One region of the Bradyrhizobium brasilense genome, then DNA from elsewhere that is predicted to be linked to it. Evidence: riboswitches for the same ligand, from Rfam matches in the RefSeq annotation. Region 1 holds a riboswitch; each other region holds the start of a gene.
What was found. A riboswitch is a leader RNA that binds a small molecule or an ion and turns the genes downstream of it on or off. The one in region 1 is predicted to bind cobalamin.
Positions count from the first base shown of each region.

Region 2: another riboswitch for cobalamin. It lies ahead of QA635_RS34435 (ribonucleoside-diphosphate reductase subunit alpha); the one in region 1 lies ahead of QA635_RS27070 (DUF1636 family protein).
Region 3: another riboswitch for cobalamin. It lies ahead of QA635_RS05515 (TonB-dependent receptor); the one in region 1 lies ahead of QA635_RS27070 (DUF1636 family protein).

Region 1 covers NZ_CP121669.1:5,739,137-5,742,410, forward strand. The annotation lists gene cobN (cobaltochelatase subunit CobN) at 1-484, opposite strand, end outside; gene cobW (cobalamin biosynthesis protein CobW) at 484-1,518, opposite strand; gene QA635_RS27070 (DUF1636 family protein) at 1,515-1,889, opposite strand; cobalamin riboswitch at 1,984-2,195, opposite strand; gene cobO (cob(I)yrinic acid a,c-diamide adenosyltransferase) at 2,232-2,885, shown strand; gene QA635_RS27080 (cobyric acid synthase) at 2,897-3,274, shown strand, end outside.
Region 2 covers NZ_CP121669.1:7,461,711-7,464,984, forward strand. The annotation lists gene QA635_RS34435 (ribonucleoside-diphosphate reductase subunit alpha) at 1-1,211, opposite strand, end outside; cobalamin riboswitch at 1,419-1,634, opposite strand; gene QA635_RS34440 (class I SAM-dependent methyltransferase) at 2,048-2,980, opposite strand.
Region 3 covers NZ_CP121669.1:1,219,094-1,222,367, forward strand. The annotation lists gene QA635_RS05505 (amidohydrolase family protein) at 1-317, shown strand, start outside; gene QA635_RS05510 (CobW family GTP-binding protein) at 319-1,248, shown strand; cobalamin riboswitch at 1,476-1,671, shown strand; gene QA635_RS05515 (TonB-dependent receptor) at 1,778-3,274, shown strand, end outside.

The DNA.
Region 1 (3,274 bases):
CGGACGCCAGCGCCAGTTGCGCGATCACGGCCTGCGCGGCAACCGGGCCGCCCTTGTCGCACAGCACCTTCAGACGGCGCAGCGTCGAGACCGGCAAGGTCGAGAACTCATCCAGCCGCAGATCGTCGCGGCCATCGGCCGGCAGCACGACCAGGGCGATGCCGCGCTCCTTCGCCAGCCGATGCACCGCGGCCAGCCCGTACGACCAATAGGGCTCGCCGCCGATCAGCCGAACCAGAATGCCACGCGCGTGCGACAGCGTCCGCTCGATATAGGTATCGACCGACAGCGGATGGCGCAGCTCCGCGAGATTGGCGAGCCGCAGTGACGGCAACGCGGCGCGGCCGCGCCGCCAGCCGGCCGCGAAGGCAGCAAGATCGCTGTCGGAAAACGACAACACCACGAGATCGGCCGGATCCTGGCCGAGGTCCCTTGGCGTCGCGGTCTCCTCAAGGCCGCGGCTCTCGCGGAAGACGACGTGCATCAGACACCAAGCCGTGCCCTGATCGCGGCTTCATCGATGTCGGCATGTTCGCCGATCACGACGAGCTTCGACTGCCGCGCCCGGGCGCCCCAGGGCATGTCGAACTGATGCCTGACCCGCTCCCCGACCGATTGCACCAATAGCCGCATCGGCTTGCCTTCGACCGCGATGAAGCCCTTGGCGCGCAGCACGTTCTGCTCGCGCGCCAGCCCCTTGATCGAGGCGACCAGCGCGTCGACATCCGAAACTTCCGGAAGATCGATCACAACCGAATTGAAATCGTCGTGCTCATGTTCCTCCTCGCCATCGTGATGCGACGGCCGCGCCGCGAGATCGTTTTCCGCCGCCGCCCCGAGCCCGAGGATCACGCGCGCGTCGATCGTGCCGTCGACGACCGGCAACATCGGCACCTCGCGCGGCATCTCGGCCGCGATCACCGCTTTCGCTGCCTTGATCCCCTCCGCCCCGGCGAGATCCGCCTTGGTCAGCAGCACGATATCGGCACAGGCGATCTGGTCCTCGAACACTTCCGACAGCGGCGTCTCGTGGTCGAGATTGTCGTCCGCTGCACGCTGCGCATCCACCGCGGCCGGATCAGGCGCAAAACGGCCGGCGGCGACGGCCTCGGCGTCGGCGAGCGCGATCACGCCGTCGACCGTGATCCGCGAACGGATCTCCGGCCAGTCGAACGCTTTCAGCAGCGGCTTCGGCAGGGCGAGCCCCGAGGTCTCGATCACGATGTGATCGGGCTTCACGTTCCGCGCCAGCAACTGCTCCATCGCCGGGATGAAATCGTCGGCGACGGTGCAGCAGATGCAGCCATTGGCGAGCTCGACGATGTTCTCGGCCGGACAATTGGCGTCGGCGCACGACTTCAGGATGTCTCCGTCGACGCCTTCGCTGCCGAACTCGTTGACCAGCACCGCGAGCTTCTTGCCGTTGGCATTGCGGATCAGATGCTGGATCAGCGTCGTCTTGCCGGAGCCGAGGAAGCCGGTCACGACCGTGACCGGAATTTTGGCGAGCGTGGTCATTCTGCGGCCTCCGGCACGACGGGAAGAGGTGGAATGCGGGCGAGCGATTGCTTGCGGAAGATTTCCGGACGGCTGCGCCACGGCACGATGCCGTCGGGCGCCGCCGCATAGGCGGAGGCACCGGCAATCACATCCGCGGCATTATCAGCGGACAGTCGGCCGTAGACATAGGACCAGCGCCCCGGCGCGCTGAGCGCGACCGAGCAACCCTGGCTGCAGGCCGACAGGCATGCGACGGGAACCAGATTGACGTCATCGGGCACGCCGGCCTCGACAAGCGCGGCATGCAGGCGTGCACCGGGCGCGAGCTCACCTTCCGCCGGCGTCTGGCCGGCGCGGCAGGTGATGCAGACATGAAGTGTAACGCTCATCGCCCTTCCTGGATTGACAGCGGGAAGCGATGAGGCACACGAACCGATTTTGGACAGGTTCGTTCCCCGTCGCGGAACACCCCGTCCGCCGGTTTCACAACATGCTGCGTTGGCAGGTCTCCCGGCTTGCGGAGCAGGTTTTACCCTTCAATGCCCACCTTCCCAACCCCGCATGGAATCAGTGGCTTGGGCATCTCTCCGGTCACGGTCGCGGGGGCGGCTGCGCTTCGGGCCCGATTTAGCGGAGCCCTATCGCATTCCCTCTTCGCCTGTCGTAGGACAGGAACCAACGCGGGACCACCATTCGTCCAAGCCTCGCACTTGTCAAGCCGAAGGAATGTGATGACTTCTGATGGAAAGGACGCTGAAGACGGCGCCGTCGGCACCGATCTTTCGCTGGATACGCGCCACGCGGACAAGATGGCGAAAAAGAAGGCCGCCCGCGACCGCATCATGGCGACCAAGAGCGGTGAAAAGGGCCTGATCATCGTCCATACCGGCGCCGGCAAAGGAAAATCGTCCTCCGCGTTCGGCATGATCGTGCGCTGTGTGGCGCACGGCTTTCCCTGCGCCGTGGTGCAGTTCATCAAGGGCGCCTGGGATACCGGCGAGCGCCGCCTGCTCACCGGGCATTTCGGCGATCTCTGTCAATTCCACGCTATGGGCGAAGGCTTTACCTGGGAGACGCAGGATCGCGCCCGCGACATCGCGGCGGCGCAAGCCGGCTGGGAGAAGGCCAAGCAGCTGATCGCAGACCCGAGCCTGCGCATGGTCGTGCTCGACGAGATCAACATCGCGCTACGCTACGAGTACCTCGCGATCGCCGACGTCGTCGAGTTCCTGACCACGTCGAAGCCGCCGATGACCCATGTCGTGCTCACCGGACGCAACGCCAAGGAGGAGCTGATCGAGATTGCCGATCTCGTCACCGAGATGACGCTGGTGAAGCACCCGTTCCGTTCCGGCATCAAGGCCCAGCCGGGCGTCGAGTTCTGACAGACATCACCATGGCGCGCGCATTGATGATCCAGGGTGCGGGTTCGGACGTGGGCAAGTCGCTCATCGTCGCCGGCCTTGCGCGTGCCGCGCGACGGCGCGGGCTGCGCGTGCTGCCGTTCAAGCCGCAGAACATGTCCAACAACGCCGCCGTCACCGTCGACGGCGGCGAGATCGGCCGCGCGCAGGCTCTGCAGGCGCTCGCCGCCGGCGTCGAGCCGCACACCGACATGAATCCAGTGCTTCTGAAGCCCGAAACCGATGTCGGCGCCCAGATCATCGTGCACGGCAAACGGATCGCCACCGCACGGGCGCGCGAATATGCCGGCATGAAGCCGTCGCTGATGGCCGCGGTGCTGGAGAGTTTTGCGCGCCTGAAGCAGCGCGCC
Region 2 (3,274 bases), 1.7 Mb from region 1:
GCCGCGTCGGCATCGCGACGGATTTTCCGGAACATGTTCAGATTGAACGACTTGGCCACGACACTTTCCATCGGAATGCCCTTGGCCTGCAGGAACGAATGGAAGCCCATGACGCCGAGGCCGACGGAGCGCTCGCGCAAGGCGGCGTAGCGGGCACGCTTCATGCCGTCCGGCGCCACCGTGATGAAGTGGGTCAGCACGTTGTCGAGGAAGCGCATGACGTCTTCGATGAAGCCTGGCTTCTCATTCCACTGGTCCCAGGTCTCGAGGTTGAGCGACGATAGGCAGCACACCGCGGTGCGCTCCTCGCCGCGATGATCGATGCCGGTCGGCAGGGTAATTTCGCTGCACAGGTTGGAGGTAGAGACCTTGAGGCCGAGCTCGCGCTGGTGCTTGGGGAGCGACCGGTTCACGGTGTCAATAAACAACAGATAAGGCTCGCCGGTCTGCAGCCGGTTCTCCAGGATGCGTTGCCACAGCTGCCGGGCGTCGATCTCGCGGATGACATCGTTGGTCTTCGGGCTGCGCAGGGCGAACGCGGTGCCGGCGCCCACGGCACGCATGAACGCGTCGGTAACGTTGATCCCGTGGTGCAGGTTGAAACTCTTGCGGTTAAAGTCGCCGGACGCCTTGCGGATCTCGAGGAACTCCTCGATCTCGGGATGGTGGATATCGAGATAGACCGCCGCAGAGCCGCGCCGCAACGAGCCCTGGCTGATCGCCAATGTCAGGCCGTCCATAACGTGGATGAACGGGATGATACCCGAGGTAACGCCGCCCTTCACCTTCTCGCCGATCGAGCGAACGTTGCCCCAGTAGGTGCCGATGCCGCCACCGTTAGAGGCAAGCCAGACATTCTCGTTCCAGGTGCCGACGATGCCTTCGAGCGAGTCCGACACCGAGTTAAGGAAGCACGAGATCGGCAGACCGCGCGTGGTGCCGCCGTTGGACAGTACCGGTGTGGCCGGCATGAACCACAGCCGAGACATCGCATCATAGAGACGTTGGGCATGCGCAACATCATCCGCGAAGGCGCAAGACACCCGCGCGAACATGTCCTGGAGCAATTCGCCGGCGAGCAGGTAACGGTCGGTCACCGTCAGCTTGCCGAACGGCGTCACCAGGTCGTCGCGCGTCCGATCGAGCTTGAGATCGGCCGGCCTTGGCGATGGCGCAAGGGGGCGCGGCAGCGGAGCTGGCGATGGCAACACAAGACCAAACTTAGGCGGGGTAGGCCTTGCCTGCGCTGGGCGCCGCTGCCCGTGCGGCGGCTCAATGAGATGACCATGCTGATCGAAATTGTAAGACGGCGACATCGGCAACCCCGCGATGTTAGGCGCGGGCCGGGCGGACGACTTGCGAGGAATCCGGGCAAATGTCCCCGGCTGCAAGCGACCCACCGGAGCACCCCGCCCGAGGACTTTCATTCGGTCGCGGCAGGTCTCCTGGCTCGCGGGTCACTGCGGCTGTCGGCCTTCCCGGCGCTGTGTCGCGCCAGTGACCATGATGACAACCGCTCGCCGCTTACAGTTGCGGGGGCAGCCCCGGAGTTGCCGTTTTGGCGCACCGGGTTCCCTCTTAGCTTCCGCCCTACAAGGTGTGGGGAACGGAAGACCGTGACTGACTATAGATAGGCACTACGCGCCGGGATTCGTCAATTGGAGAGATCAAGATTTAGAAGGCAAAAACATACCGACCTGCCCGGACCACTCTATCGCCGCTGTCACTTCCGCTGCAGATGATTGGAGATGCCGTTGGGCTGCCTTTCCGGTTTCCGTTGAGCTTGCGCACAGTCGAGGAAATTCTGACCCACGTGTCGCATTGATGCGATCTATGAAACCGCGCGTCAGTAGAGAGGGAATTCGGCAAGGCGCTCTCCGATCTGAATAGCAGCGCTCGCCGCGACAAACGGCATCTGGACGAGTCGTTATCCATCGTCGGCGAACAACATTGGCTCTGGCGCGCCTTCGACACAGAATGACCTTGTTTTTCGACGTCTTGATCCAGCGCCGAAGAGATTCGCGCGCTGCACAGTGGTCCTTAACTGTCAGGGCTCCAGCGCAACCTGAAAGCCCTCGTTGCTTTCAACATGAACGTAACGGGGTCCAATCGGCCGTCCCCTGCCGCTGGCGACGGTGACAACGTCTTCCAGAGGCGTGGCCCGCGCATCCGCCTCTGGGCGAGACAAGATCAGATCCGCATGCAACAGCCCTTCTGATTCGAGGCCGGTCGCATCCACGCCAAGGGCCGCCAAGCTGGCCAAACAACTTTCAAACTCTTCAGCATCGCGAAAGCGACGCTGGATAAACGTCGCGCCGGTAAGACGTTCTGTCACAAGACCACGCTTTGCAAACGCTTCGGCCAACGATTCAAATGGGAACATTCGTAGCACGAAGGAGATGATCCATGGTTGCTTCTCTGTCGCATCGAGAATCTCGCTGAACGTCTTCTCGGTAACGTAGCCGATGCATCCGGTTGACATGATAACATCCACGGAGCGGAGAATGCGCGCGCTATCCGTCGATAGCGCCTCCTTTTCAAGGTCAGCGACGATGCCCTGCTCCAAGAGGCCAACAGTCTTTGCATAGCTGATCGCCCGTGCCGACACATCGAGGCCGATAAAGCGCGCCACCCCGACATCAGGCCAGGCTGCATAAAAATTGCGATCGAGACTCACCAGTGTTTCAGAACTGATCGCCCTCATCTCACGCCGGGCGTAGCGGTGACGCAAGCCCCCGAAGGTCAGCGGAAAGCGATGCACCGCTGCGTTGATGCCGTATGAACATCCAACATCGAGCACGATGGGCTTAAGGCCAGTTGCCGAAGCTTTCGCTGCCAGGATTTGGCGCACAACCGGCTCAGCCACGTCCGGGATCATATAATCCAAGTCTCCGAGGATCGAGAAATATGCCCTCGGATCATCAGAAGCATAAATATCATAGAATATAGCTTTAGACCGATTAATACGCGAAAAATCCATCCGCAACGCAATTCCTCCCATCTCATTTGCAAGCGAGTCGACGACAGGTGCCTTCGTACTCGCCCGCACTTTGGTATACAGGTCGGTCTTACACCCGCCGATGCGACAGCAGAAGCGGCAAGCGGACAAGAGCATCCGCCTGCGTAAGACTATCATGAAACTGGTCCCGCACCGATGAACAGCCGCTGGAGATACATTCGGCCGAGTTGAGAGCAGTCGAGGCAACGGCAGGCAGCATGAGAAGAACCGTTTCTGTCGCGTGATAAGATTGGCAGCATTCGTGAGCGCGAATGG
Region 3 (3,274 bases), 4.5 Mb from region 1:
GCGAATGGGTGCGCGAGCGCAAGAAGGTGTCGCTGCTCGAGGGCATCCGCAAATGCGCGCTGATCCCGGCCGAGATCCTGTCGGCGAGCACGCCGGCGATGCGGGCCAAGGGCCGGCTGCAGGTCGGCGCCGACGCCGATGTCGTGGTGTTCGACTACGAGACGCTGAGCGATCGCGCGACCTTCTCCGCGATGAATCGTACGGCGGAGGGCGTGCGGCATCTTGTGGTCAGCGGCCAGCCGCTGATCAGCGATGGTGTGCTCGATGTCGCGGCGCGTCCCGGCCGGCCGGTGCGCCGGCCCGTCACCGGAGGCTGAGGTGCCGGTCCCGATCCTGCTGGTCGCGGGCTTCCTCGGGGCGGGCAAGACCACGGTCGTCAACCATCTGCTGGCGCATGCGCAAGGGCGGCGCATCGCCGCCGTGGTCAACGATTTCGGCGCGATCAATATCGACGCGGAGCTGATCGCGGGCGCCGGCGACGGCGTGGTCAGCCTGAGCAATGGCTGCATCTGCTGCACGCTGGAGGGCGACCTGCTGCGCACGCTCGCCACGCTGCTGCGGCGTGATCCGCGTCCCGAATTCATCGTGATCGAGACCAGCGGGATCGCCGATCCCGCCGACATCGTGCGCAACCTGATGGATCCCGTGATCTGGAAGGAGGCGCCGCTGGAGACGGTGCTGTGCGTGGTCGACGCGACGCAGCCTGCGGCGAAGCTGAACGATGCGCTGCTGCGCTCGCAGCTCCGGGCGGCGGACGTGGTGGCACTGAGCAAGGTCGATCTGACTGACGCCGCCACCTGCGCCGCGATCCGCGACGCCGTGCGCGCGGCGCGTCCGGCGGCCGTGGTGGTTGATGCCTCGCATGGCGAGGTGCCGGCCGCGCTGCTGTTCCCGGCGGACCTCGATCATGTGTCGGCGCCGCGCGAGACCGCGCCGCGACGGCCGGCGTCCGATCGCTTCGAGACGCTGAGCTGGACCTCGGAGCAGCGTGTGCGGCTGCCGCGCCTGCAGCAGGCGATCGGCAGACTGGCGCCGAAGCTGGCGCGGGCGAAGGGATTGTTCGAGACGGTGGAGCAGCCCGGGCGGCTGACCGTGTTTCAACTCGCCGGCGGCCGCGCGACCTTGGCTGCGGGCGGCCTGCCGTCGCCCGGCGTGCCGCGCACGCGCATCGTGTTCATCGCCGAGATGGGTGCGCTGTCGCGCGCGGAGATTGATGAGGTGATGCAGGGATGCGTCGAGGCTCAGTGACGCGAACCTACGTTTCCCGTCATCCTGAGGAGCCGCGAAGCGGCGTCTCGAAGGATGAATCGGCCACCAGCCGGGCCGTGCATCCTTCGAGACGCGCGTGCCGCGCTCCTCAGGATGACGGGTTGTCTTTCGGCGTCAGCGCTCGACGTCGCTGTGTCATCGCCGCAGCATCACCCGCAAAGCATGTGTGCGACAATCGCATCGAATTGACAGCCTTGCCGGCACCACCTATCGTTTTTGCCGACGGTTCCCTTCGGGGATCAAAAGGGAATGCGGTGCGAGGGTAACCCCAATGCCGCAGCTGTCCCCGCAACTGTAAACGGCGAGCCTTTCGTCAATTTGCCACTGGGCCATCAGGCCCGGGAAGGCGTCGACAGGCGATGACCCGTGAGCCAGGAGACCTGCCGTCAGTCGTGGTCACACGCGAGCACATCGGGCGGGGGCGTCCTGGTGGGATCGGAGCACTGCCTTTTCGGCAATGCGCCATCCGCGTTCGCGGTGACGTGCCACGTTACCGCGAGTCCTTTTCATGTCTCCGTCCTCTCCCGTTGCGCGCAAATGGCGCCTCGGTCTTCTCTGCTCCCTGTCATCGCTGCTGTTGCCGGCCGAAGGCTCGGCACAAACACCGCCACCAACCAGGCTCGATCCGATCGAGGTCGCGCCTTCCGCTGCGGCAAAGCCGAAGCCCGCGGCGCGCAGCCGTGACATGGCCGCTGCGGCGCGGCCGAGGCCCGCGACGATCGCAACAGCCGGCAACACGCCGCGCGTCGCAGCGTCGGGCGTACCGGGATCGGCATCGCCGACGCTCAATGCCACCACGCCGGGCGGCACCGGCAGTCGTCTCAACCTGACGCCGCTGCAGACGCCGGCCAGCGTCGAGATCATCACGGCGCAGACCATCGCCGAACGCGGCCAGCACAACGTGCTCGATGCCGTCACCCAGGACGCGGCCGGCTTCATCGCAACGCCGGCACCCGGCAATGGCGGCCTGTCGTTCAGCACCCGCGGCTTTGCCGGCAGCAACTCGGTGATGATGCTGTATGACGGCACGCGCTTCTATATCGGCTCGGGCACGCTGACGTTCCCCTACGACACCTGGTCGACGCAGCGCATCGAAGTGCTGCGCGGCCCGGCCTCGGTGCTGTACGGCGAAGGCGCGATCGGCGGCGTCATCAACGTGATCCCGAAGAAACCGCTCAGTACGCCCTACAACGAGGCCGAAGTTTCGCTCGACAGCAACATGACGCGGCGGCTCTCGGTGGACAGCACCGGGCCGATCAATCCCAATGTGTCGTACCGCGTCAACGCTACCGGCAACATGTCGGACGGATGGGTCGATCGCGACAAGACCTCGAACGCGGTGGTCTCCGCTGCGGTGCGGGTGCAGGCATCGGACAATCTCGCCTTCACGCTGTCGGAGGACTACGGCGACCGCAGTCCGTCGCGCTATTTCGGCACGCCGCTGATCAACGGCTCGATCCAGGACGCGCTGCGCTTCAAGAACTACAACGCATTGGACAGCGCGATCCGCTACCAGGACAGCTGGACCCAGTTCAAGACCGAATGGGACGTCGCCGACGGCATCAAGGTCAGCAACACGCTGTATTATCTGACCAGCGAGCGGCACTGGCGCGACATCGAAAACTACACCTGGAATCCGAAGACCCGGCTGATCGATCGCTCAAGCTACATCGAGATCTTCCACGACCAGAAGCAATTCGGCAACCGGATGGATGCGACCTTCAGCGGTCACGTGTTCGGACTTGCGAACCAGGTCGTCGCCGGGTTCGACGTCAACCGGATCGACTTCACCCACACCAACAACTCGCCCTATGGCGGCGCGTCGTCGGTCAATCCTTACGTGTTCGATCCGGGATCGTTCTTCGCCACGACGACGGCGACCACGCCGGGCTTCAACGCGATCGTCAATCAATACGCGCTGTTCGCCGAGGACCGTCTCTTGTTGACCGATCAGTTGTCGCTCGTCACCGGTGTCAGGTACGATCGTCCCGAGGTCGATCGCACC